Regions from separate parts of the Pantoea agglomerans genome, predicted to be linked through region 1. Evidence: predicted binding sites of a transcription regulator. Region 1 holds the regulator's gene; each other region holds the start of a gene.
What was found. The regulator PurR, encoded in region 1, represses purine synthesis genes. The targets are predictions, from matches to a motif close to CANGCAAACGTTTGCNTG.
Positions count from the first base shown of each region.

Region 2: a site for PurR is predicted at 6,647-6,664, ahead of LB453_RS09970 (NCS2 family permease). Genes of this name have one in related genera too.
Region 3: a site for PurR is predicted at 7,355-7,372, ahead of carA (glutamine-hydrolyzing carbamoyl-phosphate synthase small subunit). Genes of this name have one in related genera too.

Region 1 covers NZ_CP083809.1:2,180,810-2,191,146, forward strand. The annotation lists gene LB453_RS13105 (aldo/keto reductase family oxidoreductase) at 1-692, opposite strand, end outside; gene LB453_RS13110 (DUF1289 domain-containing protein) at 749-988, opposite strand; gene eptA (phosphoethanolamine transferase EptA) at 1,203-2,831, shown strand; gene LB453_RS13120 (TetR/AcrR family transcriptional regulator) at 2,871-3,467, shown strand; gene LB453_RS13125 (alkene reductase) at 3,516-4,613, shown strand; gene gloA (lactoylglutathione lyase) at 4,725-5,132, shown strand; gene rnt (ribonuclease T) at 5,244-5,918, shown strand; gene LB453_RS13140 (Grx4 family monothiol glutaredoxin) at 5,961-6,296, opposite strand; gene LB453_RS13145 (C40 family peptidase) at 6,659-7,462, shown strand; gene LB453_RS13150 (YnhF family membrane protein) at 7,509-7,598, opposite strand; gene purR (HTH-type transcriptional repressor PurR) at 7,883-8,908, shown strand; gene punR (DNA-binding transcriptional activator PunR) at 8,905-9,810, opposite strand; gene punC (purine nucleoside transporter PunC) at 9,930-10,337, shown strand, end outside.
Region 2 covers NZ_CP083809.1:1,554,747-1,565,083, forward strand. The annotation lists gene LB453_RS09945 (ATP-binding protein) at 1-1,982, opposite strand, end outside; gene LB453_RS09950 (sugar ABC transporter ATP-binding protein) at 2,125-3,639, shown strand; gene LB453_RS09955 (ABC transporter permease subunit) at 3,653-4,633, shown strand; gene LB453_RS09960 (ABC transporter substrate-binding protein) at 4,703-5,641, shown strand; gene LB453_RS09965 (winged helix-turn-helix domain-containing protein) at 5,672-6,406, opposite strand; gene LB453_RS09970 (NCS2 family permease) at 6,835-8,133, shown strand; gene LB453_RS09975 (hypothetical protein) at 8,455-9,045, shown strand; gene LB453_RS09980 (AMP nucleosidase) at 9,121-10,337, opposite strand, start outside.
Region 3 covers NZ_CP083809.1:3,405,365-3,415,701, reverse strand. The annotation lists gene rpsT (30S ribosomal protein S20) at 1-94, opposite strand, end outside; gene ribF (bifunctional riboflavin kinase/FAD synthetase) at 412-1,335, shown strand; gene ileS (isoleucine--tRNA ligase) at 1,364-4,183, shown strand; gene lspA (signal peptidase II) at 4,183-4,686, shown strand; gene fkpB (FKBP-type peptidyl-prolyl cis-trans isomerase) at 4,690-5,160, shown strand; gene ispH (4-hydroxy-3-methylbut-2-enyl diphosphate reductase) at 5,141-6,094, shown strand; gene dapB (4-hydroxy-tetrahydrodipicolinate reductase) at 6,308-7,123, shown strand; gene carA (glutamine-hydrolyzing carbamoyl-phosphate synthase small subunit) at 7,595-8,743, shown strand; gene carB (carbamoyl-phosphate synthase large subunit) at 8,758-10,337, shown strand, end outside.

The sequences.
Region 1 (10,337 bases):
TCCAGTTCGTCGCGCAGCGGCTGATAGTGCGGATCCTGAAACAGCTCGCCACCGCCCAGACAGGACCACGCCATCGGCCGCAGGCGCAGCTGCTGACACTGATCGAGCGTACCGTCCAGCAGAACGTTTTGCTGAATCGGCGAAATCTCCACCTGATTGGTGACCAGCGTAAAGGGCAGCCGCGACTGCAGCAGCGCGAACTGCGATGGCGTAAAGTTTGAGACGCCAAAGTGCAGCACCTTGCCGCTCTGGTGCAGCGCCAGAAACGCCTCGGCCACCGCGTCGGCGTTCATCAGCGGATCGGGGCGATGGATCAGCAGCAGATCGAGCCGGTCGGTGGCGAAATGGCGCAGCGAGTTCTCCGTGCTCTGCACGATATGGGCTTTGTCGGTGATGTAGTGTCCGATCTGATGCTCTGGCTTCGCGCGCGTGGCGATGCCGCATTTAGTGACGATCTGCAGGCGATCGCGCAAGCCGGGCGATAGCCGCAGCGCCTCGCCAAAGGCGGCTTCGCAGCGGTAATCGCCATAGATATCGGCGTGATCCACCGTGGTAATGCCTAGCGAGAGGTGATGTTCGATAAAGCTGACGCGCTGCTGCGGGCTCATTCCCCACTCCATCAGGCGCCAGTAGCCCATTATCAGCGGAGAGAAAGCGGGCCCCTGCGGCGAAATCTGTTGCGCTTGTAGCATAGTGAATCCCTGTGTTTACCCTTTCAGTCAGTGTCAGGGAGTATAACGAAAAGCGGTCAGAACAGGGATGGCTGCTGCGGTTCGGCATCATCCTCCGGCTTCTGCTGGCGCAGCAGACGCAGGCGACGCTGATAGCAGAGGCGCAGCACGTCGCGCTTCTGGGCGTCGCTAAATTTCATCCAGTTAAAACGTTCATCGCGGCTGCGCAGGCAGCCGATGCAGTAGCCGCGCGCATCCACCTGGCAGATGCCGCGACAGGGACTGGGTACCGGGAAAAACTCAAGTTGCTCCGCCACAGGATCTCCGCATCGCTCAATCTCTCTGTTAAAGATAGCTCAAGACGCCGGCGTTTCTCACTGTCGTCAGCGCCGCAGGTCACTAAATGTAACTAATTAGTTTGGTTAATATTGAAATACCGCGCATAGTGTTGAGCCTTTGTTAAGGTTTCCCCAGGTTATTACCTTTAACCTGTGTTAGCGATCATTTGTTTTTTACTGGAAGCTCATACGGTTGAAAAAGTTACGCTGTCACGAAAGCACCTTTAATCTGGCTATTTCCCTTTTCTTTGCACTGGTCCTGAACGGCTTATTTCTGTTCCGCGCCTGGGAACGTATTCCTTATACATCTCTTCACGATTACTTTTTTGCCGCCAGCCTGCCTGTGGTGCTGACGGCAGCGTTCGGCCTGATCTTTAACCTGATCGCCTGGCCCTATATGCGCAAGCCGCTGCTCGCCCTGCTGATCCTGACGAGCGCGGCGGCTAACTATTTTATGTTTAGCTTCGGCACCGTTATCGATACCAATATGGTACAGAACGTTTTCGAAACCGATCTGCAGGAGTCCACCGCGCTGCTCAGCCGCAACGCCGTTATCTGGGTGCTGCTGATGGGCGTCGTGCCGACCATCATCATGCTTATGACGCGTTTCAAGCGCCGCGACTGCTGGTGGATGAATCTCGCCTGGCGCGCGCTGTTTATGGCGATGTCGCTCGGGATCATCTTGCTGATGGCGCTGCTTTTTTATAAAGATTACGCCTCGCTGATCCGCAACAACAAAGGGCTGATCAAAATGGTGACGCCAGCCAATATCGTCAGCGGCACCGGTCACTACGTTAATAATCGCTGGATGAAAGGGAGTCAGGCCTGGGTGCATATCGGGCAGGACGCGCATAAAGGGCCGACCATCTCGGCCGGGCAGAAAAAAACGCTGGTGGTGCTGGTGGTGGGCGAAACCGCCCGCGCCGAGAACTTTTCGCTCGGCGGCTACGCGCGCGAAACCAACCCGCAGCTGAAAAAGCAGAAGGTCATTTACTATCCGCAGGCGACCTCCTGCGGCACGGAAACGGCTATCTCCGTGCCCTGCATGTTCTCTAATATGCCGCGCGCCCACTACGACGCGAATCTGGCGCACCACCAGGATGGCGTGCTGGATATCCTGGGTCACGCGGGCGTCAGCGTGCTGTGGCGCGAAAATGACGGCGGCTGCAAAGGCGCCTGCGATCGCGTGCCGCACAGCGATATGACGCTGTGGAAGCTGAACGCCTGGTGTCAGGACAACGCCTGCCTGGACGAGGTGCTGCTGCACCGGCTGGATAACTACGCCCACGGCCTGAATAACGACGGTATCATCGTGCTGCATCAGATGGGCAGCCACGGCCCCGCCTACTATCGTCGCTATCCGCCGCAGTTCCGCCAGTTTACCCCGACCTGCGACAGCAAACAGATTCAGGACTGCGACCCTCAGGCGCTGATAAATACCTACGATAACTCCCTGCTCTACAGCGACGATATGCTCAGCCGCACCATCGATATGCTGAAGGGGCTGAGCGACCGCTTTAACGTGGCGCTGGTCTATCTCTCCGATCACGGCGAATCGCTCGGCGAGCACGGCATGTATCTGCACGGTGCGCCCTATCTGTTTGCGCCCTCTCAGCAGACGCATATTCCTCTGCTGCTGTGGATGTCGGACGATTACGCCAAAACCTACCGCATTAATCAGGCCTGTTTGCGCCAGCAGGCGCCGACGGCGGCGGTGTCGCAGGACAACCTGTTTCATACGCTGCTGGGGATGTTCGACGTGCAGACCCGCGAATATCAGCCGCAGCTCGACATGATCAGAACGTGCCGAAACGCGGCTTAAGCGTTGCATCTGACCGACTGGTCTACTACCTTAAGCGCCATGAACAAGACGCTGCAACGCAATGAAACCCGTGAACATCTGCTCGCTACCGGCGAGCAGCTCTGTCTGCAGCGCGGTTTCACCGGAATGGGACTCAGCGAGCTGCTGACGCTGGCGGAGGTGCCGAAAGGCTCTTTCTACTACTATTTCCGCTCGAAAGAGGCGTTTGGCGTGGCGCTGCTGGAGCGCTACTTTATCCAGCTGCATCAGCAGGTGGAGGCGCAGCTGCAGCACGGCGAAGGTACGCCGCGCGAGCGGCTGCTGGCACATTTCCGTCAAGCTGAGCAGCTCTTCAGCCAACAGGGGCATATCGTCGGCTGCCTGGCGGTAAAGCTCTCTGCTGAAGTCTGCGATCTCTCTGAGCCGATGCGCAACGCCCTGCAGCACGGCGCCAGCCGCATTATTGCGGCTTATGCGCAAACGCTGGAAGCAGCGCTGCAGCAGGAGACAATGAAGCTGCCCCACAAGCCGCAAGAGATGGCGGAAGTGATCTATATTCTCTGGCTGGGCGCCAGCCTGCAAAGCAAGCTTTCACGCGAGCCGCAGCCGCTACGCCTGGCGTTAAGCACCCTTGAACAGTGGCTGCAAACCCACTGATTTTAAAAACGCCGTTTTATAGCAGACCGGTCTACTACAGGAGTTGTTATGGCAAGTACCCAGCTGTTTAGCCCGCTTAAAGTGGGTGCGATTACCGTACCGAACCGCGTATTTATGGCCCCGTTGACGCGCCTGCGCAGTATTGAACCCGGCGATATTCCTACGCCGCTGATGGGCGAATATTATCGTCAGCGCGCCAGCGCCGGCCTGATCATCACCGAGGCGACGCAGGTCTCTTTCCAGGCGAAAGGCTACGCCGGCGCGCCGGGGCTGCACACCCAGCCGCAGATTGCCGCCTGGAAAGCGATTAACGCAGGCATTCACCAGGCGGGCGGCCACAGCGCCGTTCAGCTGTGGCACACCGGCCGTATTTCTCACAACAGCGTGCAGCCTGATGGCAAAGCGCCTGTGGCGCCCTCCGCTATCGCCGCCGGCACGCGCACCTCGCTGCGCGCAGAAGATGGCAGCGTCTATCGCGAAGAGACCTCGACGCCGCGCGAGCTCACCGTTGCCGAAATCAGGCAGATTGTGGCGGATTTCGGCCAGGCGGCCGCCAACGCGCGCGAGGCGGATTTCGATCTGCTGGAGCTGCACTCGGCGCACGGCTACCTGATGCATCAGTTCCTTGCGCCCGACTCCAACCGTCGCACCGACGAATATGGCGGCAGCATTGAAAAACGCGGCCGCTTCGCGCTGGAAGTGGTCGACGCCGCCATCGCTAACTGGTCCGCCGACCGCATCGGCATTCGCATTTCGCCGATCGGCAGCTTCCAGAATCTGGACAATGGCCCTGAAGAAGAGAAAGCGGCGCTGTGGTATATCGGCGAGCTGGCGAAGCGCAATATCGCCTACCTGCACCTTTCCGAGCCGGACTGGGCAGGCGGCAAACCCTACAGCGACGCCTTCCGCGAAAAAGTGCGCGCGCGCTTCCCCGGCGTCATCATCGGCGCGGGCGCCTATACCGTGGAGAAAGCGGACGATCTGATCGCCCGCGGCCTGATCGATGCCGTGGCCTTTGGCCGCGACTTTATCGCTAACCCCGATCTGGTGGCACGTCTGCAGCAGGACGCTCCGCTCAACCCGCAGCGCCCGGAGAGCTTCTACGGCGGCGGCGCGGAAGGCTATACCGACTACCCGACGCTATAAGCGCGCCGCTGGCGTGACGGCGGTTATGCCAGCGGCCGTTTTTTGCTATTTTCACCGCTATACTTAGCGTTTGAGTCATCAGAAGATGACGATTTAATAAAAGAGGATGTTATGCGTTTACTTCACACCATGCTGCGCGTTGGCGATCTGCAACGTTCTATCGACTTCTACACCCGCGTTCTCGGCATGCGCGTGCTGCGTCAGAGTGAGAACACGGAATATAAATATACGCTGGCATTCGTTGGCTATACCGAAGAGAGCGAAGGCGCGGTTATCGAACTGACCTACAACTGGGGCGTAGAGAGCTACGATCTCGGCAACGCCTACGGCCATATCGCGCTGGGCGTGGATGATGTGGCAGCGACCTGCGACCGCATCCGCAACGCGGGCGGCAAGGTGACGCGCGAAGCGGGCCCGGTAAAAGGCGGCTCCACCATTATCGCTTTCGTCGAAGATCCAGACGGCTACAAAATTGAGCTGATCGAAAATAAACACGCCGGTAACGGCCTGGGCAACTAAGTTTGCCGCTTCAGCCTGCGCAGTGCGGCGGGCTGAAGCTTTCCCTTCTGCTGCACCCTCCTCTTTTTTTTGCCATAATGCGCGCTGCCTATTTTCTGCTATGAGATGCTGATGTCTGAAACGAACTCCCTGAACGCGCTAAATCAACGTTTCCGAGGTTTCTATCCTGTGGTGATCGATGTCGAAACCGCAGGCTTTAACGCGCAGACCGATGCGCTGCTGGAGATCGCCGCCACCACGCTGAAAATGGACGAAGATGGCTGGCTGCACCGCGACCAGACGCTGCATTTCCACGTCGAGCCTTTTGAAGGTGCGCTGCTGCATCCAGAGGCGCTGGCCTTTACCGGCATCGACCCCAGCAACCCGCTGCGCGGCGCAATTAGCGAATATGAGGCGCTGCACGCCATCTTCAAGATGGTGCGCAAAGGCATCAAGGATCACCACTGCAATCGCGCCATTATGGTGGCGCACAACGCAACCTTCGATCTCAATTTTATGATGGCCGCCGCGGGACGCGCCGGGCTGAAGCGCAACCCGTTCCATCCGTTCGCCACCTTCGACACCGCCGCGCTGAGCGGGCTGGTGCTGGGGCAGACGGTGCTGGCGAAAGCCTGTAAAGCGGCGGGCATGGATTTTGACAGCACGCAGGCGCACTCCGCCCTCTACGATACCGAACAGACGGCCACGCTGTTTTGCGAGCTGGTAAACCGCTGGAAACGGCTGGGGGGCTGGCCGCTGCCGATGGCGGCGAGCGACGACGCTGACGCAACGCCGGAACAGGCGTAAAAAAAAGGCCGACTTGCGTCGGCCTTTTCTATTCTGCTGCTGTTATTCCGCTTCTTTGTGCTTCTCTGCCGTCTCTTTGATCAGGGACTGCAGTTCGCCGCGCTGGAACATCTCCACGATAATATCGCAGCCGCCGACCAGCTCGCCGTCAACCCACAGCTGCGGGAAGGTCGGCCAGTTGGCGTATTTCGGCAGCTCGGCGCGAATATCTGGGTTCTGCAGAATATCCACGTAAGCAAAGCGCTCACCGCAGGCAGAAAGCGCCTGCACCGCCTGCGCAGAGAAACCGCAGCTTGGCAGTTTCGGCGAGCCTTTCATATACAGCAGGACCGGGTTTTCTGCGATCTGGCGCTGAATTTTTTCTACAGTACTCATAATTGCCTTCCTTAATTCCTTACTTCGTGTTTGTTTATTGTAGCGACTTCGCCCCATCCCTGAAAACGACATTTTCTCGCTTGCCGGACGAAACCGCCATGTTTGTTAAGTTCTTGCGTAAAGTTCTGACTTTTTCTGACGATAATCAAAACTTAAGCCATTCATAACTGGTAATAACTTTGCTGCTATAACCTGCTGAAATCGCTCATTTATGAGTCAGATGCAACCCTGTAACAGTTTAATAGAAAAATGGCTTAACTTTTGAAAAAAACCTGGCTTAGAATGGCCCCGGCGCTGATCTCCGATCAGATTTTTCTAACCTCGTTACGGCCTGTTGTCGTAACCGCTAACCCTGTAACCGGACTATGCGATTACTGATTACGCTCTTGATATTAGCTTTCGCGCAGCTTTTCATGAACATCGCTTCGGCCTCGCCGCAAGCGCCGGTTAAAGCCAGCCTGCATAAGGCAGAGAAAAAAAGCGCGCGCGAAGATGAGCGACGCAAACGGCGACCGGTTAAAACCAGCGCGAAAAAAACGCGCCCTTCTACTGCGCAAAAACTCAAACTGAAAAAGCAGAAGAAAATCGAAACGGCCGCCCTTTCTCATTCCGCCGGCGAAACGAAAAAATCCCTGAAGTCTTCCCGTAAGCAGCGCTATGGCCACCAGCGCACGCTGAGCAGCGCCAAAGTTGCAACTTCTTCGCTGCTGGACGCCGATGACGGCGGCACCATCAAAATGAGCAAGTCCCACCGCCTGCGCTACCAGAAAGCGCGCGAAACGGCGATGACCAAGCTGATGGGTCAGCTGGGCAAGCCTTATCAATGGGGCGGCACGTCGCCGCACACCGGTTTCGACTGCAGCGGCCTTGTCTGGTACGCCTATAAAGATCTGGTGAAGTTCAGAATTCCGCGCACTGCCAACGAAATGTATCACCTGCGTGACGCCGCGCCGGTGAAGCGCGAGTCGCTGGAGAAAGGCGATCTGGTCTTTTTCCGTATCAACGGTCGCGGCACCGCCGATCACGTGGGGGTCTACCTCGGCAACGGTAAATTTATTCAGTCGCCGCGCACCGGAAAAGATATCCAGATCAGCGGGCTTTCAGACGATTACTGGCAGCGTCACTATATCGGCGCGCGCCGCATGATGACGCCGAAAACCATTCGCTAAACGCCATAAAAAAACCGGGATTTTCCCGGTTTTTTTATCGCTGTCGTTAGTGCATGACGGCGGTAAAGCTAAAGGCCACAATCATCAGCAGCGCCGCGCCCGTGGTCACCAATGCCAGTTTCAAATCAGTGCTCATTACCTCTCCTTATCCACACAGTTTTCAGGGTCTTCAGGGATTTTCCCATAGTTACCGGTAAAAATCTCGTTTTATCCCGCAAGCCTTGTTAGAATCCCCGGCTTTGTTGCGCAACTGACGCAACGCTGATGCCGTTCGCACGCAACAGCCCCTGTTTTGTCCTGCCCAGTGAGTATTTCACCGACAAAAACTGTAGCGAATTAACAGAAATCTCGCTTAGCGGACGCAAACGTTTAACATTATGCTTATCAGTGAGTTATTGGTAAGCCTGGAGTCTCTTTTTAATGGCAACAATTAAAGATGTCGCGAAGCGCGCGGGTGTCTCCACCACCACCGTTTCCCACGTGATCAACAAAACGCGCTTCGTTGCGGAAGAGACGCGCAACGCCGTCTGGCAGGCGATTCAGGAATTACACTATTCGCCCAGCGCCGTGGCGCGCAGCCTGAAGGTCAATCACACTAAAACGCTGGGGCTGCTCGCCACCTCCAGCGAAGCGCCCTATTTTGCGGAAATCATCGAAGCGGTCGAGCATCACTGCTTCGAACGCGGCTACACCCTGATCCTCGGTAACGCCCATAACGATCTGCAGAAGCAGCGCGCCTACCTGTCAATGATGGCGCAGAAGCGCGTCGACGGCCTGCTGGTGATGTGCTCCGAGTATCCGGACGATCTGCTGAAGATGCTGGAAGAGAACCGCAATATTCCGATGGTGGTGATGGACTGGGGCGAATCGCGCGGCGACTTTACCGATACCGTGCTCGATAACGCCTTCCAGGGCGGCTATCTGGCGGGCCGCTATCTGATCGAACGCGGCCATCGTGATATCGGCGCGATCCCCGGCCAGCTGGAGCGTAACACCGGCGGCGGCCGCCATGCGGGATTTTTGAAAGCGCTGGAGGAAGCGGGCATCTCGGTGCGTCCCGAGTGGATCGTGCAGGGCGATTTCGAGCCGGAATCGGGCTATCAGGCGATGCAGCAAATCCTGCAGCAGAAGCAGCGCCCGACGGCGATCTTCTGCGGCGGCGATATTATGGCGATGGGCGCGATCTGCGCTGCCGACGAGATGGGGCTGCGCGTGCCGCAGGATATTTCGGTGATCGGCTATGACAACGTGCGCAACGCGCGCTACTTTACCCCGGCGCTCACCACCGTGCATCAGCCGAAAGCCCAGCTCGGCGAAAAAGCGCTGGAGATGCTGCTGGATCGCATCACCAGCAAACGCGAAGTGTCGCAGACCATTGAAGTGCATCCCACGCTGATTGAGCGTCGTTCAGTCGGCGACGGTCCGTTCCGCGACTACCGCCGTTAATCTTCGCTTAACCACTCCTGATTGAGCGTTTGCGCATCGCCGAGATAGCTGAGCAGCCAGCTGAGCGCCGGCGATGCGCCCGCTTCCGACCAGCTCACGCAGCAGGGACTTTCCGGAAAGGCGGTTGGCAGCGTCAGCTCAACCAGCTCCCCCTTATCCAGCAGCGGGCGCGCCACATGGCCCGGCATCATCGCCACGCATAACCCATCCAGCACGCAGGCCAGCCCCGCCTGCCAGTCCGGCACCACCAGACGCCGCTGGTTATCCAGCGTCCAGGTCATGCGGCGCGGCAGCGCGCGCGAGGTATCCTCCAGCACCAGCGAGGGCCAGGCGCGCAGTGCGTCATCGTCGAGCTGCGGCTGCTGCGTCAGCGGATGCTGGCGCGCCACCACGCAGCGCCAGTTCAGCGCGCCCATATCGCGAAAGGAAAAGCGCCCGCCCACCGGGATCGCCTGGGTGGCACCGATCGCCACATCGACGCGCCCGTCCGCCAGCGCGTCCCAGACGCCGTTAAATACCTCATAGCTGATATGCAGCTCCATATCGGGAAAGTGGCGATAGAAGTCAGTAACCAGCTGGCGGCTGCGCGGCAGCTTCACGATACAATCAACCGCGATGCTGAGCTTGCCGCGCCAGCCGTTCGCCAGCTGCTGACACTGCCTGCGGGTGGCGAGCATTTTTTTGATAACCTCGCGTCCTTCACGCACGAAATGCTCGCCTGCAGGGGTGAGGGCCACGTCGCGATGCTGCCGTTCGAACAGCGGCACCGCCAGCCAGCTTTCCAGCTGGCGCACCGTATAGCTGACGGCAGAGGGCACGCGGTGCAGCTCCTGCGCGGCGGCGCTGAAACTGCCGGTGCGCGCGACGGCATCAACAACTTCAAGCGCATATTCAGACCACATGCTTTTTCCTTTCAAAAATTTTCACAGCACTCTGCAAATATTAACGTTTCACAGCGGCGGGCGCACCCTTTTACACTTTGCCGCGTTCAACCTGCCTGACGAAAGATGAGATAAACACCATGCTGTCCTCAAAAGGATTTATGCCCTACCTCGCCCTGCTCAGTATGCTGGGCTTTCTGGCGACCGATATGTACCTGCCCGCCTTTGGCGCGATGCAGATGAGCTTCAATACCTCGCCCGGCATCATCAGCGCCAGTATGAGCCTGTTCCTGGCAGGCTTTGCCATCGGCCAGCTCTTCTGGGGCCCGCTCTCTGACCGCATCGGTCGAAAACCGGTGCTGCTGATGGGGCTGGGGCTGTTCGCGCTCGGCTGCGCCGGCATGCTGTTGGTGGAAAACGCGGCGCTGATGCTGGCGCTGCGCTTTATTCAGGCGATCGGCGTCTGCGCCGCGGCGGTGAGCTGGCAGGCGCTGGTGGTGGATCGCTATCCGCGCGCGCGCGCCAATAAGGTGTTCGCCACCATTATG
Region 2 (10,337 bases), 630 kb from region 1:
TCTTTAGTGGTGAAAAAGGGCTCGAACACCTGTTCCCGCACCTCTGGCGTCATGCCGCAGCCCTGGTCGATCACCTCAATCACTACGCGCTCGCCCTGTTCGCGCTGCTGGCTGGCGATGCGCAGGCGGATCTCGCCGCTTTTTTGCTGCATGGCGTCGCGCGCGTTCACCACCAGATTCATCAGTGCGTTCTCCAGCTGGCTGGCGTCGATCCAGGCGAGCCAGCCGGGCCGCGGCGCCTCGACCGTCAGGCGCTGGCCGGGCAGCAGCGAGTGCTGCAGCAGGTTCTGCAGCTCCTCCACCAGCTGCGTCACCGACACGGCGCGCGGATGCAGCGCCTGCTTGCGCGAAAAGGCCAGTAGCCGCTGGGTGAGCAGGGCGGCGCGATCCGCTGCCTGACGGGCGCGGTCGATGCGGCTCGCCAGGCTGCCCGGCGGCAGCTGCCCCTGGGTCAGCGCCAGGCTGCCGATAATCACCGCCAGCAGGTTATTGAAGTCGTGCGCGATGCCGCCGGTCAGCTGGCCAACCGCTTTCATCTTCTGGCTGTGTACCAGCGCCTCCTCCAGCGCCTTGCGCGCGGTGCGCTCCAGCACGGTATTGACGATGCCGCGACGCGGCACCGGGCTAAAGCGCAGCTCCAGCGTGCGGCCATCCGCCAGCCGCACCTCCTGCGGCTCGCCCGGATGCTGCAGATCCACGCCCACCCGCTTCAGCAGCTGGCGATAGTGCAGGCCGCGATGCAGCGCCTGTTCGGGCAGCCCCAGCAGCTGGGGATACTGCGCATTCCACACCACCAGCTGGCCGTGGTTATCAAACAGCGCAAAGCCGTCGCGCATCGCCAGAAAGGTGGACTCAAGCTGACTGCTCTTTTCCTTGAGCAGGCGGGAGGTGTGCGCCAGCGACGCGGTATTGCGGGCGAAAACGTTAAAGGCGCGCGCCAGATCGCCCAGTTCGTCGCGCCGCTGCAGGCCCGGCACCGCAACGCGCTTCTCTCCCTGCGCCAGCCGCGTCATGGCGTCGGCGATGGCGGTCAGGCTGGAGCCGAGATTGCGGTAGATATAGATCCCGGCATAGCCGGTGATCGCCAGCGCCAGCAGGGCGAACAGCGCGATAAACAGGATCACCGAGTTGAGTTCGCGGTGGGTTTCCGCGCTGCGCATTTCGCTCTGCTGCGCCACCTGCTGCACGCAGGCGGTGATGTCGTCGTTGAGCGCCGCCACCAGCGCTTTGATGCGGTAGGTGGAATAGGCGATAGCCAGATCGTTCTCCGCCAGCCGTTCCGCCAGCGGCCGCAGCGACTGCTGGGTCGCGATCAGGCGGGCGATTTTCTCATCCAGCACCGCCTCGCCCGCCTCTGGCCGCCATGCTGCCATCACCTGCTGCAGCTGATCGACCACCGCAACCGGAGACGGGGTGCGGATCGCCGCCGCCAGCAAGCGCTCGGTCTGCTGGCGCAGCGCCGCCGGAGGGCCGCGCCGCACCGCGAGCTGGTTAATATGGTCAAGCAGCAGCTGCGACTGCCACAGGCCGCTGAGCAGGGCGTTGCGCTGCAGGTGGCGCTGATGGCCGTTGATCAGCAGCTGCGTGATGGTCTGCTCCAGCATCAGGCTGCGCGCGCGAATGCGCGCCACCCGCGCCGTCTGACGCGCGGCAAGCGGCGCCGAGGCAAGCAGCGACAGCGACTGCTGCAGCGCCTGTTGCGTCTGCTGGAGTCGCTGCGATTCGCTCTGATACTCAAGCGCGCCCACCACCTGCGACAGGCGCACCGCCGCCGTGGCGACGCTGGCGGTATCGCGCGCCAGCGCCAGGCTGGCGCTCATATCGCTCAGGGTTTGCGCCTGCGCCTGCTCCTGAATGCGCCCGGCGTGGCGAAAGCCAAGTATCGCTACCGCACTCACCATCAGCGTGACGCACACCACCAGCAGGTTAAACAGCAGCAGGCGGCCGCGCGCGCCCGCCTGCCAGAGATGTTGATGCCGCATATCGCGCCTCCGCCCGCCCTCAGTGAGGCGAGTATAGGGCGCGGCCCGGGCGCATTTATGACAAATATGAACGGCCGCTGACATTTTCCATTTATCTGGCGTTGCTTTACTCAGCCCTAACCACGGTTATCTGGAGCGGCCCATGACAGCCACACCGATTCTGCAAATGCGCGAAATCACGCGGCGCTTCGGCCAGTTTTATGCGCTTAAGGGCGTCGATCTGACGGTCTATGCTGGCGAAATCCACGCGCTGATGGGGGAGAACGGCGCAGGCAAAAGTACCCTGATGAAGATCCTCGCCGGCGCCTACAGCGCCACCAGCGGTGAGATCCTGATCGACGGTCGCCCCTGTGTGATCAGAGGGCCGAAAGAGGCGCTGGCGGCAGGCATTACCCTGATTTATCAGGAGATCAATCTGGCCCCCAACCTCACGGTGGCGGAGAACATCTTTCTCGGCAGCGAAATCACGCGCGGCGGGCTGATTCGGCGTCGCCAGATGGCCGAGGAGGCGCAGCAGGTGATCGATCGGCTCGGCGCGCAGTTTAGCGCCACCGACCGCGTCAGCCGCCTCAGCATCGCCGAACAGCAGCAGGTTGAAATCGCCCGCGCGCTGCACCGCCACAGCCGCATTCTGGTGATGGATGAACCCACCGCCGCGCTGAGCAACCGCGAAACCGAGCAGCTGTTCGCGCTCATCAAGCGCCTGCGCGCGGAAGGCATGGCGATTATCTATATCAGCCATCGTATGGCGGAGGTCTATGAGCTCTCCGATCGCGTCAGCGTGCTGCGCGACGGGCAGTATGTCGGCAGCCTGACCCGCGACACGCTTAACGCCAGCGAGCTGGTGCGCATGATGGTGGGCCGTCCGCTCAGCGATCTCTTTAACAAGGATCGCACCATCCCGTTCGGCGATATTCGCCTGGCGGTCAATCATCTTACCGACGGCGGCAAGGTGCGGCCGAGCAGCCTGGCGGTGCGCGCCGGCGAGATCGTCGGGCTCGCCGGGCTGGTGGGCGCAGGACGCAGCGAGCTGGCGCAGCTGATTTTTGGCGTGCGTAAGCCGAGCGGCGGCGAGATCTGGATTGACGGGCAGCAGGTGACAATCCATTCGCCGCGCGACGCCATTGCGCGTGGCATCGGCTTTCTCACTGAAAACCGCAAAGAGCAGGGGCTGTTTCTGGAGATGGCGGCGCAGGAGAACATTGTGATGGCGACGCTGGAGCGCGACGCCAGCTACGGGCTGCTCAACCGACGCAAAGGAAGAAAGATCGCCGGCGACGCCATCGCCACGCTTAACATCCGCGTGCCGCATGCGCAGGTGCGGGCGGGGGGCCTCTCCGGCGGCAACCAGCAGAAGCTGCTGATTTCGCGCTGGGTATCGATTGGGCCGCGCATCCTGATCCTCGATGAGCCGACGCGCGGCGTTGACGTCGGCGCCAAAAGCGAAATCTACCGCATGATGAACCAGATGGCGCAGCAGGGGGTGGCGATCCTGATGATCTCCAGCGAGCTGCCGGAAGTGGTCGGCATGAGCGATCGGGTCTATGTGATGCGCGAAGGCACCATCGCCGGTGAGCTGGATAAAGAGCAGATCAGCCAGGAAAACATTATGACGCTGGCCACCGGGGCGCATACCGCCTCGCCGCTGGAAATATAAGGAGAAGAGAGCGATGACAGAAACCACGCGGGCGAAACCGCCCACCGTTAAGCGGGCGCTGATAGGCGACATGCTGCAAACCGTCGGCATTCTGCCGATTCTGGTGCTGATTGTGGTGGTGTTCGGCTTTGTCGCGCCGAACTTCTTCACCGAGGGCAATCTGCTCAATATTACCCGCCAGGCCTCGATTAATATCGTGCTGGCGGCCGGTATGACCTTTGTGATCCTCACCGGCGGCATCGACCTTTCGGTGGGCTCAATGCTGGGCACCACGGCGGTGGTGGCGATGGTTGCCTCGCTCGATCCCATGCTCGCCGGCATGACTATCCCCATGGCGCTCGGCGCTGGCCTGGTGATGGGGCTGTTTAACGGCATACTGGTCGCCTGGGCCGGCTTGCCGCCTTTTATCGTTACCCTTGGCACCTATACGGCGCTGCGCGGCGCCGCCTATCTGCTGGCAAACGGCACCACGGTGATTAACTCCGATATCAGCTTTGAATGGATAGGCAACGGCTATCTCGGCCCGGTGCCCTGGCTGATCGTTATCGCCTTCGCGGTGATCGCCGTCTGCTGGTTTATCCTGCGCCGCACCACGCTGGGCGTTCATATCTACGCGGTGGGCGGCAATATGCAGGCGGCGCGTCTCACCGGGATTAAGGTCAGCGCGGTACTGCTGTTCGTTTACGCCATGAGCGGGCTGCTCTCCGGGCTAGGCGGGCTGATGTCGGCGTCGCGTCTCTATAGCGCCAACGGCAACCTCGGCGTCGGCTATGAACTGGACGCCATCGCCGCGGTGATCCTCGGCGGCACCAGCTTCGTCGGCGGCATCGGCACCATTACCGGCACCCTGATCGGCGCGCTGATTATCGCCACGCTCAACAACGGCATGACGCTGATGGGGGTCTCCTATTTCTGGCAGCTGGTGATCAAAGGCGCGGTGATCATTATTGCGGTGCTGATCGACAAATATCGCACCCGGCACCACGTCTCCTGAGCGCGGCGCCCTCTTTTTACCCTCCGCCATTCAGCCGTTGGCGATTCTAATAACAGCAGGAGAAGATCTATGCGTTTTAATCCGATCGTAACCGGGCTGCTGGCGGCAACGCTGTTCAGCGCCTCCTTCGCTCAGGCGAAAGATCTTAAATCCATCGGCGTCACCGTCGGCGATCTCGCCAACCCGTTTTTCGTGCAGATTACCAAAGGCGCGGAGATGAAAGCGCGTGAGCTGGCGGGCGACAAGGTCAACGTGACGCTGGTCTCCAGCGGCTACGATCTGGGCCAGCAGGTGGCGCAGATCGATAACTTTATCGCGGCGAAAGTCGACATGATTATTCTGAACGCCGCCGATTCCAAAGGCATCGCGCCGGCGGTGAAACGCGCCCGCGACGCTGGCATCGTGGTGGTGGCGGTCGACGTGGCGGCTGACGGCGCCAACGCTACCATTACCTCAGACAACACCCAGGCGGGGGAGATGGCCTGTAAATATATCGCCGATCGCCTGAAGGAGAAGGGCAACGTATTGATTATCAATGGCCCGCCGGTTTCCGCCGTGCAGAACCGGGTTGAGGGCTGTATGACCGAGCTGAAACGCCATCCTGAGATCAAGCTGCTCTCCTGGAACCAGAACGCCAAGGGCAGCCGTGAAGGGGGGCTGGAAGTGATGACGGGTCTGCTGTCGGCCAATCCGAAGGTGGATGCGGTGTTCGCTATCAACGATCCAACGGCGATCGGTGCCGATCTGGCGGCGAAACAGGCACAGCGCAACGAATTCTTTATTGTCGGCGTCGACGGATCGCCCGACGGCGAAGAGGCGCTGAAGCGTAAGAACTCGCTGTTCGTCGCTACGCCGGCGCAGGATCCACAGGTGATGGCGGCAAAAGCGGTGGAGATCGGCTATGACATTCTGCAGGGCAAACCGGCGCCCGATAAGCCGGTGCTGATCCCGGTTTCCCTGATCGATCGCGACAATGTGGGCAGCTACAAGGGCTGGACGGTGAAATAGCGCCGGGCGCGCGCCCGGCTGTTCGCCCCGTCAGGCGCTCAGCCGGACCGCTTCCGGACGCGTGACATCGGCGGAAAAGACATAGCCGAGGCCGCGAATAGTGCGGATCAAACTGGGCTGATGCGGATTCGTTTCGATTTTGCGCCGCAGTCGCATTATCAGCACGTCGATGGTGCGATCGAAAACGTCCAGGCTTTCGCCGTGGGTCAGCTCCAGCAGCTGATCGCGCGTCAGCACCTTGCGCGCGTGGCGCACCAGCGCGCGCAGCAGCGCATATTCACCCTGCGTCAGCGGCACCGCTTCGCGCTGCGGATTGAGCAGCTGACAGCGCGCCTCATCCAGCTGCCAGCCGTTAAAGCGCCAGCCGCTCTCCACCGTCTCCGGCGATATCAGCCGTCCGCCGCGCCGCAGCGCCGCGCGCGCTCTCGCCACCACCACGCGCGGATTAAAAGGCTTGGCGATATAGTCATCCGCGCCCATCTCCAGCCCGACCACCATTTCCGCTTCGGAGCCCATGCCGGTCAGCATGATCACCAGCAGATCGGGGCGCTGGCGCTGCAGCTGTTGCAGCACCAGCAGGCCGTTGGTATCGGGCAGCATCATATCCAGCATCACCAGCGCGATATCGCCGTGCTGCGCCAGCAGCGCCGGCGCGTCCCGGCCATAGTGGCAGCAGTAAACGCTAAACTGTTGCGCATTCAGCACATCCTGCAGCAGTTCGCAGACGGCTTTATCATCATCGATAACCAGAATGGCGGGCTTCATGCAGGGCGACCTCAAGGTTAAAAAAAGGTTAACAAGAGTGTACACGGCGCGATTTGCGCCGCCCTGACAAGCGATGGAAACGTGAGCGATATCGCCTTCGGCTTTGCTGAAGCGTGCGTTGGCGCAGAATTTTGCGCAGCGCAGAGGAAGCGATGAAAACGATTGCGCGGAAGCGGGGCAATGCACCATAATCGCGCCTTGTTTTGGTTCAGATTTCTCTTAGAAAATGCCGGGCCTGGCGAGGTAAACGATTGCGTTTCCCGCTGGCATAGCGCTTGCTATGACTTCAGGCCTTATGGAGATTCAGGGCGTGACGACAGCGTCCGTCAGCATGCAGCGGCGCGTCGTGCGGTACCACAATAATCAGCATGTAACCCACACTGGCAAGTGAGAACGCGCATTCGTGCCGTCTCCGCTCTTGAGAGATGATGATGTTAGAAAAACTATTCAAGCTAAAAGCGCATAACACGACGGTTCGCACCGAAGTGGTCGCCGGGATCACCACCTTCCTGGCGATGGCCTATATCCTGTTTGTTAACCCCAGCATTTTGGGCGCAACCGGGATGGATAAAGGCGCGGTGTTTGTTGCCACCTGTCTGGCGGCGGCGATCGGATCGGTACTGATGGGGCTGATCGCCAACTACCCGATCGCGCTGGCGCCCGGCATGGGGCTGAACGCCTTCTTCACCTATACCGTCGTGCTGCATATGGGTTACACCTGGCAAATCGCGCTAGGCGCAGTGTTTTTGTCGGCGGTGATCTTCTTCGCGATGTCGATTTTTAAAATTCGCGAGTGGATTATCGCCAGCATTCCGCTGCCGCTGCGCGCCGGGATTGCGGCGGGCATCGGGCTGTTCCTGGCGCTGATCGCGCTGGAAGGCGCGGGCATCGTGGTGGATAACCCGGCAACGCTGGTTGGTCTGGGCGATCTCACGAAGCCGGGCCCGCTGCTGGCGCTGCTGGGCTTTGTGGTGATTGTGGTGCTGGAGGCACGTCGCGTCACCGGCGCGGTGCTGATTGGCATCCTGCTGATCACCTTTATTTCGATGGGCATCGGCCTGTCGCCCTTTGCTGGCATCTTCTCCGTGCCGCCCTCTATCGCGCCTACCTTTATGCAGCTGGATATCGCCGGCGCCTTTAACGTCGGCCTGGTTAGCGTGATTTTCGCCTTTCTGTTTGTCGACGTGTTCGACAATACCGGTACGCTGCTGGGAGTGACTAAACGCGCCGGGCTGGCGGATGAGCAGGGCAATATCCCGAAGATGGGGCGCGCGCTGGTGGCCGATAGCGCCGCGGCGCTGTTTGGCTCGCTGCTCGGTACCTCGACCACCACCAGCTATGTGGAATCTGCAGCTGGCGTGAGCGCGGGCGGACGCACCGGCTTAACGGCGGTCGTGGTCGCTATCCTGTTCCTGCTGGCGCTGTTTTTCTCGCCGCTGGCGGGCAGCGTTCCGGTCTACGCGACGGCGCCGGCGCTGCTGTTTGTCGCGGTGCTGATGACCTCCGGGCTGGCGGAGATTGACTGGAAAGATATTACTACCGCGGCGCCGGTCACCGTTACCGCGCTGACCATGCCGCTGACTTACTCCATCGCCAACGGCATCGCCTTCGGCTTTATCACCTGGACGGTGGTGAAGCTGCTGAGCGGCCGCACGAAAGAGATCAATGCGGCGCTGGTGATCCTTTCACTGCTGTTCGTGATCAAGCTGGGCTGGCTCAGCGCCTGATAGCGATCGCCGCGCCGGCGCAGGCTGGTGCGGTTTTATCCTTTAGCTGCGCGCAAGACGTAAACCGTCTTGCGCGCATTTTTTTGTCCTGCTCCTGTACGTTTGCGTAGCGGCTTCCAGAATGGGTCAGAAAGGGTGTTAACTCTGCTGGCGCAGCGCTACCCTGCCAGCGCTAATTCGAGAGGCGCATCGATCGCCATTTATAACCGAATTAGCGGAACGGGGAATGTTTACTGGGCGGTAATCTGGTTAAATACCCAACAGTCTGGGGACGCACCGGTGACGTGACTGTAAGGCGTAACAGGGAAAGGAGAGAATAGTATGGAACTGCCGTTAAGCCCTCTTCCGCGCAGGTTTGCCTGTCCCCTCATCCCTCTTCAGCAATCAGGAGGCGATCCTGTGGAGCGATTGACCAAACGCGTTGAGCGGCTTGAGCTGGATACGCAACAGATAAAAACAGACCTGGCGGTACTGACCGAACGTTCGCAACATTTCGCCACGAAAACGGATGTTGAAGGCCTGCGTACCGAACAGTTCAGGATGCGATGTGAAATGCTTGAAGGCTTCGCCCAGTCGGCAGCCCAGTTTGCGCGTATTGATGAGAGGTTTGCGCGCGTCAGTGACTGGAGCGGGCAGGTCGACAATAATTTTGCCGCCATTGACAAGCACTTTGAGCGGATTCATCAACAGTTCGAACGCGTTGACAAAAAGTTTGAGCGTATTGATGAAAGGTTTGAGCGGGTCGACGAAAAGTTTGAACGTATGAACGAGAAGTTTGAGCGCCTGGACGGAAAGTTTGAGCGCGTCGACGAAAAGTTTGACCGCCTTAACGATCGCATTACCTGGACGCTGATGGTGCCAGCTGTGCTCGCCGTGCTCGGCTGGCTGGCGAGAGAATTCTGGATGAGGTAGAGAGACGAAACCTGCTGCGTCTCTCTACATCGGGTTAAGGCAGAGCACGAGCGGTGGTCCCCGTGCTCTGAACCATTAACGGAACGGCGGTTCGTTAAAGGTACGCAGCTTGCGTGAATGCAGCTTATCTCCTTCGGCGCGCAGCAGCTCTACCGCGCAAATGCCAATTTGCAGATGCTCTGAAATCGCCCCTTCATAAAAGCGGTTTGCCTGCCCTGGCAGCTTGATTTCGCCATGCAGCGGCTTATCCGAGACGCAGAGCAGCGTGCCGTAAGGGACGCGGAACCGATAGCCCTGTGCTGCAATCGTGGCGCTCTCCATATCCACCGCCACCGCGCGGCTCAGGTTAAAGCGCAGCGCCGAGGCGGAGTAGCGCAGCTCCCAGTTGCGATCGTCCGTCGTTACCACGGTGCCGGTGCGCAGACGCTGCTTAACCTCTTCTCCCGGCATATTGCTCACTGCTTTGGTAGCGTCATAGAGCGCGCGCTGCACTTCCGCGATGCTTGGCACCGGAATATCGGGCGGTAAGACGCTGTCGAGCACGTGGTCGTCGCGCAGGTAGGCGTGCGCCAGCACATAGTCGCCGATGCGCTGGCTTTCGCGCAGGCCGCCGCAGTGGCCGATCATCAGCCAGGCGTGCGGTCGCATTACCGCAAGGTGATCGCAGATGGTTTTGGCGTTGGACGGGCCGACGCCGATATTTACCAGCGTGATGCCGCGGCGGCCAGGCGAGGTGAGATGCCAGGCGGGCATCTGATGCTTTTTCCACGCCAGATCCAGCATCGCCGCATCGCTCTCCGCCGTCTCGGCGGTGATCACCGCGCCGCCCGCGCAGGCCAGGCTGTCATAGTCGCTGGCGGGATCGCGCACCTGCTCTGTTGCCCAGCGAACAAACTCATCCACATAGCGCGTGTAGTTGGTGAACAGCACAAACGGCTGGAAATGCTCTACCGAGGTACCGGTGTAGTGGCGCAGGCGTGCCAGAGAGAAGTCGGTGCGCAGCGCATCGAAGTGAGACAAAGGGAAAACCGCGTCCGGATTAAACAGACCGTCGGCGGTTTCATCGCCAATCTGTGACAGCTCAGTGGTCGGGAAGTGACGCGCGATAGTGGCGCTCATGGTGCGGTCCAGCGACAGATCGGAACCGTCGATGACGTAAGGATAGGGGATCTCCTGGCTGGACGGGCCGACCTGAATCTCAACCTCATACTCTTTTTCCAGCATCGCCAGCTGTTCGCTGAGATAGTGACGCAGCAGCGCCGGACGCGTGATGGTGGTGCTGTAGCTGCCGG
Region 3 (10,337 bases), 1.2 Mb from region 1:
CGAAAGTACGCATCATAGAACGACGGCTCGCGTTATGCTTGCGACGTTTTTCAGATGTTACGGCGCGTTTCTTAGCTGATTTGATATTAGCCAAGGTCCAACTCCCAAATGTGTTCTATATGGACAAATCAAAGGCCGAGGACTATGCCTTTTGAGCCTTCTTTTGTCAATGGATTTGTGCAAATAAGCGTCGTTTTACAAACCACGCCCGGTTACGTAATTGATGGCGCAAGATTCTACCAGCTTCCCCTCTTTGAATACAGCCTTTCGCAACAAAATTCTCTGATAAGCGGGCGGCGCGCGTCAGGCCCCGATAAATGGCGCGTTCTGCGCAGGAAAGGTGTGGCTACGGGTTAACCTTAGCCGGTTTCAAGGGTATAATCCGCCGATTTCCACCGGTTTGAGTCAGCCATGAAGTTTATCCGCGGTATTCATAATCTAAACGAGCAGCATCGCGGCTGCGTCCTGACCATTGGTAACTTCGACGGCGTCCATCGCGGCCATCAGGCGCTGATGGCGCGCCTGTGCGAAGAGGGACGAAAACGCCAGCTTCCGGTGATGGTCATGCTGTTCGAGCCGCAGCCGCTTGAGCTGTTTGCCGGAGATAAAGCGCCAGCGCGTCTGACGCGCCTGCGGGAGAAGCTGAAGTATCTGGCGGAGGCGGGCGTGGATCAGGTGCTGTGCGTGCGATTTGACCGCCGCTTTGCCGCGCTGTCGGCGCAGTGCTTTATCACCGATCTGCTGGTGGATAAGCTGGGCGTCAGATACCTGGCGGTGGGGGATGATTTCCGCTTTGGCGCTGGTCGTCAGGGCGATTTCCTGTTATTACAGAAGGCGGGTGCCGAGTACGGCTTTGACGTCGTCAGCACCGAAACCTTCTGCGACGGCGGCAAGCGAATCAGCAGCACTGCCGTGCGTCAGGCGCTGGCCGATGACGACTTAGCGCTGGCGCAAACGCTGCTGGGCCATCCTTTCAGTATCTCTGGCCGCGTCGTGCACGGCGATGCACTGGGACGCACCATCGGTTTTCCCACCGCGAACCTTCCTTTACGCCGCATCGTCTCGCCGGTGAAAGGCGTTTATGCGGTGGAGGTGCTCGGCCTGGGCGCGCCCGTTCCCGGCGTCGCCAATATCGGCACGCGGCCGACGGTAAAAGGATTGCGCCAGCAGCTTGAAGTTCACCTGCTTGACATCAATATCAATCTGTATGGAAAGCACATTGATGTGGTGCTGAAGCATAAGATACGTAACGAGCAGCGCTTTGCCTCACTGGAGGCGTTGAAAGAACAAATTGCGAAAGATGTGGTAACCGCCCGGCGCTTCTTTGGGCTTTAACCCCGCAAAATACGGAAACGAGAATCTGATGAGTGACTATAAATCTACCCTGAATTTGCCCGAAACGGGGTTCCCGATGCGCGGCGATCTTGCCAAACGCGAGCCGGGAATGCTGCAACGCTGGTATGATGACAACCTGTACGGCATCATCCGCGAAGCCAAAAAAGGGAAAAAAACCTTTATCCTGCATGACGGCCCTCCCTATGCCAACGGCAGCATCCATATTGGTCACTCAGTTAACAAGATTCTGAAAGACATTATCGTTAAGTCGAAAGGCATGGCGGGCTTTGACTCGCCTTACGTGCCGGGCTGGGACTGTCACGGTCTGCCGATCGAGCATAAGGTCGAGCAGATGATCGGCAAGCCGGGCGAGAAGGTGACACCGGCGGAATTCCGCGAAGCGTGCCGCAAATATGCCGCGGAGCAGGTTGAAGGCCAGAAGACGGACTTTATCCGTCTCGGCGTGCTGGGCGACTGGGAACGTCCCTACCTGACGATGAACTTCCAGACCGAAGCTAACATCATCCGCGCGCTGGGCAAGATCATCGATAACGGCCATCTGCACAAGGGCGCGAAGCCGGTGCACTGGTGTCTGGACTGCCGTTCCGCGCTGGCGGAAGCGGAAGTCGAATACTATGACAAAACCTCGCCCTCTATCGACGTGATGTTTAACGCGGTAGAGAGCGACGCGGTGCGCACGAAGTTCGGCGACGCGCCGGTCAACGGCCCGATTTCGCTGGTGATCTGGACGACGACGCCCTGGACCATGCCGGCAAACCGCGCTATTTCACTGCATCCGGAATTCGACTATCAGCTGGTGCAGATTGACGGTCGCGCCCTGATCCTCGCGAAAGAGCTGGTGGAGAGCGTGCTGAAGCGCGCTGGCGTCGAGCAGTGGACCGTACTGGGCGAATGCAAAGGCGCGGCGCTGGAGCGTCTGACCTTCCAGCATCCTTTCCTGGTCAATATTCAGTCGCCGGTGGTGCTGGGCGAACACGTTACCCTCGAGGCCGGTACCGGTGCCGTGCATACCGCGCCGGGCCACGGTCCGGATGACTATGTCATCGGCCAGAAGTATGGCATCGAAGTGGCTAACCCGGTCGGCCCGGACGGCACCTATCTGCCGGGTACCTATCCGACCCTCGACGGCCTGAACGTCTTTAAAGCCAACGACGTTATCGTTGAGCTGCTGAAAGAGAAGGGCGCCCTGCTGCATGTGGAAAAACTGCTGCACAGCTATCCGCACTGCTGGCGTCATAAAACGCCGATCATCTTCCGCGCTACGCCGCAGTGGTTTATCAGCATGGATCAGAAAGGGCTGCGCGCGCAGTCGCTGAAAGAGATCAAAGGCGTGCAGTGGATCCCGGACTGGGGTCAGGCGCGCATCGAGTCGATGGTTGCCAACCGTCCAGACTGGTGTATCTCTCGTCAGCGCACCTGGGGCGTGCCGATGGCGCTGTTCGTGCATAAAGAGACCGAGCAGCTGCATCCCGACACGCTGGCGCTGATGGAAAAAGTGGCGCAGCGCGTGGAGCAGGACGGCATTCAGGCGTGGTGGGATCTCGATCCGCGCGATCTGATGGGCGACGACGCTGACAACTACGTCAAAGTACCCGATACGCTGGACGTCTGGTTCGACTCCGGCTCTACCAGCTATGCGGTCGTTGATGCCCGTCCGGAGTTCGGCGGCCACGCTGCTGATATGTATCTGGAAGGCTCCGATCAGCATCGCGGCTGGTTTATGTCCTCGCTGATGATCTCTACCGCGATGAAGGGCAAAGCGCCTTATCGCCAGGTGCTGACCCACGGCTTTACCGTGGATGGTCAGGGCCGCAAGATGTCCAAGTCGATCGGCAACACCGTTTCGCCGCAGGACGTTATGAACAAGCTGGGCGCGGATATTCTGCGTCTGTGGGTCGCCTCGACCGACTATTCGGGCGAAATGGCGGTCTCCGACGAGATCCTGAAACGCTCTGCCGACGCCTATCGTCGTATCCGCAACACCGCGCGCTTCCTGCTGGCTAACCTTAACGGCTTCAACCCTGAAACCGATATGGTGGCGCCGGAAGAGATGGTGGTGGTGGATCGCTGGGCGGTCGGCCGCGCGCAGGCGGCGCAGGCGGATATCATCAAATCGTATGAAAACTACGATTTCCACGAAGTGATTCAGCGTCTGATGCAGTTCTGCTCGGTGGAAATGGGCTCCTTCTATCTGGATATCATCAAGGATCGCCAGTACACCGCGAAGGGCGACAGCCTGGCGCGCCGCAGCTGTCAGAGCGCGCTGTGGCATATCGCCGAGGCGCTGGTGCGCTGGATGGCGCCGATCATGTCCTTTACCGCTGATGAAATCTGGGGCTATCTGCCGGGCAAACGCGCGCAGTATGTCTTTACCGAAGAGTGGTATGACGGCCTGTTCGGCCTGTCGGCGGATGAGGCACTGAACGATGCCTACTGGGCGGAGCTGCTGAAGGTGCGTGGCGAAGTCAACAAAGCTATCGAGCAGGCGCGCAGCGACAAGCGTATCGGCGGCGCGCTGGAAGCCACGGTAACGCTCTACGCCGATGCGGAGCTGGCGGCGAAGCTGCAGGCGCTGGGCGATGAGCTGCGCTTTGTGCTGCTTACCTCGGGCGCAACGGTGGCGGACTACGCGCTGGCAAGCGAAGAGGCGCAGCAGAGCGAGCTGGTAAAAGGTCTGAAAATCGCGCTGCATAAAGCGGAAGGCGAGAAATGTCCGCGCTGCTGGCACTACACTACCGACGTCGGCCAGAACCCGGAGCATCTTGCCGTGTGCGGACGCTGTTATACCAACCTGGCCGGCAACGGCGAAGAGCGTAAATTTGCCTGATGCGTAAACCTATTCTCTCAACCGGCTTACGCTGGGTATGGCTGGTGCTGGCGGTGATCCTGGTCGATTTCGCCAGCAAACAGTGGGTGATGAACAACATGATGCTGCATGAAACGCAGCCGCTGATGCCGTTCCTCAACCTGTTCTACGCGCACAACTATGGCGCGGCGTTCAGCTTCCTGGCGGATAAAGGCGGCTGGCAGCGCTGGTTCTTCGCCGGCATCGCCATCGCTATCGTGGTGGCTCTGCTGGTGATGATGTACCGCAGCCGCGCCAGCCAGAAAATCGTTAATATCGCCTACGCGCTGATTATCGGCGGCGCGGCGGGCAACCTGTTCGATCGTGCCTGGCACGGATTTGTCGTCGACTTTATCGACTTCTATATCGGTGACTGGCACTTCGCCACCTTTAATATCGCTGACTGCGGCATCTGTATCGGTGCCGCGTTAGTGGTGCTGGAGGGCTTTCTCAGCCCCGCTGGCAAACAGGCAAAACAAGGGTAAGACATGACAGTCTCTGTAGAGCGCGACAGCGCGGTGCTGCTGCATTTCACGCTGAAGCTCGAGGATGGCTCCGTCGCAGAGTCGACGGCAGCGTCCGGCAAACCGGCGCTGTTCCGCCTGGGCGACGGCAGCCTTTCCGCCGCGCTGGAGCAGGAGCTGCTGGGGCTGAAGGCAGGCGACAAGCACGCCTTTACGCTGGAGCCGGAAGCGGCGTTCGGTGCCGTCAGCCCGGACCTGATCCAGTACTTCTCGCGCCGCGACTTTGTTAATGCGGGCGAGCCGGAAATCGGTGCCATTATGCTCTTTACCGGCATGGGCGGCAGCGAGATGCCCGGCGTGATCCGCGATATCTCCGGGGATTCTATTACCGTGGACTTTAACCATCCGCTGGCCGGTCATCAGGTTCACTTCGATATCGACGTGCTGGAAATCGATCCGGCGCTGGAGGCAAACGATGCAAATCCTGCTGGCTAACCCGCGCGGCTTCTGCGCCGGCGTCGATCGCGCCATCAGCATTGTTGAGCGTGCGCTGGAAATGTACGGCGCGCCTATCTATGTGCGGCATGAGGTGGTGCATAACCGCTACGTGGTAAACAGCCTGCGCGAACGCGGCGCGATCTTTATCGAAGAGATTGCGGAAGTGCCGGATAACGCCATTCTGATTTTCTCGGCGCACGGCGTATCGCAGGCGGTGCGCGCCGAGGCGAAGGCGCGCAGCCTGACCATGCTGTTCGACGCCACCTGTCCGCTGGTGACCAAAGTCCATATGGAAGTGGCCCGCGCCAGCCGTAAAGGGGTGGAGGCGATCCTGATTGGCCATGCGGGTCATCCAGAAGTGGAAGGCACCATGGGGCAGTACAGCAACCCCAACGGCGGCATGTATCTGGTGGAGTCGCCGGAAGATGTGTTTAAGCTGCAGGTAAAGGATGAGAGCAATCTCTGCTTTATGACGCAGACCACGCTGTCGGTTGATGACACCTCAGACGTGATCGATGCGCTGCGCGCACGCTTCCCGGCGATTATCGGCCCGCGCAAAGATGATATCTGCTACGCCACCACCAACCGGCAGGAAGCGGTGCGCGTACTGGCGCGCGATGCGGAAGTGGTGCTGGTGGTTGGCTCGAAGAACTCCTCAAACTCCAATCGCCTGGCAGAGCTGGCGCAGCGCGCCGGCAAGCTGGCGAAGCTGATCGACTCTGCGGACGACATCCAGGAAGAGTGGGTGAAAGGCATCAAGTGCATCGGCGTAACCGCTGGCGCATCGGCGCCCGATATTCTGGTGCAGCAGGTGATCCAGCGCCTGCGCGAGCTGGGCGGCGAAGCGGCCATTGAGCTGATTGGACGCGAAGAGAACATCGTGTTTGAAGTGCCGAAAGAGCTGCGCGTCGAGGTGCGCAACGTGCAGTAACTCTGCGCTATCTGCTTGCTAAAAGGCCGACGAGAGTCGGCCTTTTTTATGGGCTAAGGAATGCGTTCCAGTCAGCGGAATTGCTTTTACTGATAATCGGTAAGCGCTACCCTGAAATTCTAATTATCCCCGATTAGTAGTGGCGCGTCTGTTAACTGACCGTTAACCTGATTGCGCTTTGCATGCATAGTTTTGTATCAGGAATGAATAAATATGAGTAATTACCGCATTGCCATCGTGGGCGCGTCAGGCCGTATGGGGCGCAATCTGATTCAGGCGACGCAGCAGGCGGAGGGCGTCGAGCTGGGCGCCGCGCTGGTGCGTCCAGGCTCCTCGCTAATCGGCAGCGACGCCGGTGAGCTGGCCGGGCTGGGAAAAAACGGCGTTATCATCACCGACGATCTGCGCAGCGTGATGGATGATTTCGACGTGCTGGTGGATTTCACCCGCCCTGAAGGCACGCTGCACTATCTGGCGCTGTGCCACGAGTACAACAAGGCGATGGTAATCGGCACGACCGGCTTCGACGACGCGGGCAAAGCGGCGATCCAGGCAGCCGCTGCCGACATCGGCATCGTATTCGCCGCCAACTTCAGCGTTGGGGTCAATCTGGTGCTGAAGCTGCTGGAGAAAGCAGCGAAGGTGATGGGCGACTATGCCGATATCGAAATCGTTGAGGCGCATCATCGTCACAAAGTCGATGCGCCTTCCGGCACGGCGCTGGCGATGGGCGAAGCGATTGCTGACGCCATGAACTGGGATTTGAAGGATCGCGCCGTCTACGCGCGCGAAGGCTATACCGGTGAGCGCAAGCCGCAGACCATCGGTTTTGCCACGCTGCGCGCCGGCGACATCGTCGGCGAGCATACCGCGATGTTTGCCGATATCGGCGAGCGCGTAGAGATAACCCACAAGGCTTCCAGCCGCATGACCTTCGCTAATGGCGCGGTTAAGGCGGCACTGTGGCTAAAAGAGGCGAAATCCGGGCTTTATGATATGCGAGACGTGCTGGATTTATCGATGCCGTAAATGTTGTGAACCATCGTGATGTGGTTATTTCAATCAGTAAAGCATTGATTGAGCAGGGCGATAGCGTTATCGCCCTATGTTTTTTTTGCTAAAATAAGCCTTTCATTGTCATACCTGTTTAAATGGCAGAAAATAGCATCTTTTCTTTATCGCTGCGGTTAAAAAAAGAACTTTTTTGACCATTTGGTCAAAAAAAAAGGCATCCGCACCTCGCTTTTATTTTATTTACCTCAGGCAACCGTTTATTCCCGCCGCTAAGATCGCTTTTTTGCGACTTATTCCTGGTTTTATCCCTCAGTGACGCGAAAACCAATAAAAAATCACGCTTCAGGGTAGACAAGCCGTAGGGCGATCATTAGAATGCGCGCAATTTGCCAAAAATCGACCACTCAGGCGGTTTTTGCCTTGATTCAGGGCCAAATTTTGAATTAATATGCAAATATTGTGACTGTTTATTCCCTGGAGGATGTTTTGATTAAGTCAGCGCTCTTGGTTCTGGAAGACGGAACCCAATTCCACGGTCGGGCCATAGGGGCAACGGGATCGGCAGTGGGGGAGGTCGTTTTCAATACGTCAATGACCGGTTATCAAGAAATACTCACTGATCCCTCCTATTCCCGCCAGATCGTCACCCTCACTTATCCCCATATCGGCAATGTCGGCGTTAACGCCGCTGATGCAGAATCCACCCAAATTCACGCTCAGGGCCTGGTTATCCGCGACCTGCCGCTGATTGTCAGCAACTTCCGCAGCGAAGAGAGCCTGTCAGCCTACCTGCAGCGCAATAACGTCGTGGGCATCGCCGATATCGATACCCGCAAGCTGACGCGTCTGCTGCGTGAAAAAGGTGCGCAAAACGGCTGCATCATCGCCGGCGACAACCCGGATGCGGCGCTGGCGCTGCAGAAAGCCCAGGCGTTCCCGGGGCTGAAAGGAATGGATCTGGCGAGAGAAGTCACAACGGCGGAGACCTATAGCTGGCAGCAGGGTTCCTGGACGCTGAACGAGGGCCTGCCGCAGGCGAAGAGCGCGGAAGCGCTGCCGTATCACGTTGTGGCCTACGATTATGGCGTGAAATTCAATATCTTCCGCATGCTGGTGGATCGCGGCTGCCGCCTGACGGTGGTGCCGGCACAGACGCCTGCGGAAGAGGTGCTGAAGCTCAATCCAGACGGGATTTTCCTCTCTAACGGACCGGGCGACCCGGAGCCGTGCGATTACGCCATCAGCGCGATTAAAGCCTTTCTCGAAACCGAGATCCCGGTATTCGGCATCTGCCTCGGCCACCAGCTGCTGGCGCTGGCGAGCGGCGCGAAAACCGTGAAAATGAAGCTTGGCCACCACGGCGGCAACCACCCGGTGCAGGATCTCGACAACAACCGCGTAATGATCACCGCGCAAAACCACGGCTTTGCCGTTGATGACGCCAGCCTGCCGGCGAACCTGCGCGTAACGCACATTTCGCTGTTCGACAAAACGGTGCAGGGCATTCATCGCACCGATAAACCGGCGTTCAGCTTCCAGGGACATCCGGAAGCGAGCCCGGGCCCGCACGACGCCGCGCCGCTGTTCGATCACTTTATCGAGCTGATCGAAGCCTACCGTTCGAAAGCTAAGTAATCAGGAGCCAGAAAATGCCGAAACGTACAGATATAAAATCCATCCTGATCCTTGGCGCAGGCCCGATTGTTATCGGCCAGGCCTGTGAGTTTGACTACTCTGGCGCGCAGGCCTGTAAGGCGCTGCGCGAAGAGGGCTACCGCGTCATTCTGGTGAACTCCAACCCGGCGACCATTATGACCGACCCGGAGATGGCCGATGCGACCTATATCGAGCCGATTCACTGGGAAGTGGTGCGCAAAATTATCGAAAAAGAGCGCCCGGACGCGGTGCTGCCGACCATGGGCGGCCAGACGGCGCTGAACTGCGCGCTGGAGCTGGAGCGTCAGGGGGTGCTGGAAGAGTTCGGCGTCACCATGATTGGCGCCACGGCTGATGCCATTGATAAGGCAGAAGATCGTCGTCGTTTTGACGTGGCGATGAAAAGCATCGGGCTGGATACCGCACGTTCAGGCATCGCCCATACCATGGAAGAAGCGCTGGCGGTGGCTGAAGATGTCGGCTTTCCCTGCATCATTCGTCCCTCATTCACCATGGGCGGCACCGGCGGCGGCATCGCCTACAACCGCGAAGAGTTTGAAGAGATTTGCGAGCGCGGTCTGGACCTCTCGCCGACCAACGAGCTGCTGATCGATGAGTCGCTGATTGGCTGGAAAGAGTATGAGATGGAGGTGGTGCGCGACAAGAACGACAACTGCATCATCGTCTGCTCCATTGAAAACTTCGACGCGATGGGCATTCACACCGGCGACTCCATTACCGTGGCGCCGGCGCAGACCCTGACCGACAAAGAGTATCAAATCATGCGTAACGCCTCACTGGCGGTACTGCGTGAAATCGGCGTGGAAACCGGCGGCTCTAACGTGCAGTTCTCGGTTAACCCGAAGGATGGCCGCCTGATTGTTATCGAAATGAACCCGCGCGTCTCGCGCTCCTCGGCGCTCGCCTCTAAGGCGACCGGCTTCCCGATCGCCAAGGTGGCGGCCAAGCTGGCGGTCGGCTTCACGCTGGACGAGCTGATGAACGATATTACCGGTGGTTTGACGCCGGCGTCGTTTGAGCCCTCTATCGACTACGTTGTCACCAAGATCCCGCGCTTCAACTTCGAGAAATTCGCCGGCGCAAACGACCGTCTGACCACGCAGATGAAGTCCGTAGGCGAAGTGATGGCAATTGGCCGTACCTTCCAGGAGTCGATGCAGAAAGCGCTGCGCGGCCTGGAAGTTGGCGCAACCGGCTTCGATCCGAAGGTCCACCTGGATGATGCCGATGCGCTGACCCGCATTCGCCGCGAGCTGAAAGACGCGGGCGCCGAGCGTATCTGGTATATCGCCGATGCGTTCCGCGCCGGTATGTCGGTGGATGGCGTCTTTAACCTGACCAATATTGACCGCTGGTTCCTGGTGCAGATTGAGGAGCTGGTTCGTCTGGAAGAGCAGGTGGCGCGCGAAGGGGTGAACAGCCTGAGCCAGCCGTTCCTGCGTGCGCTGAAGCGTAAAGGCTTCGCCGATGCGCGTCTGGCGATGCTGGCGGGCGTCTCGGAAGGGGAGATCCGCAAGCTGCGTCAGCAGTACAACCTGCATCCGGTCTATAA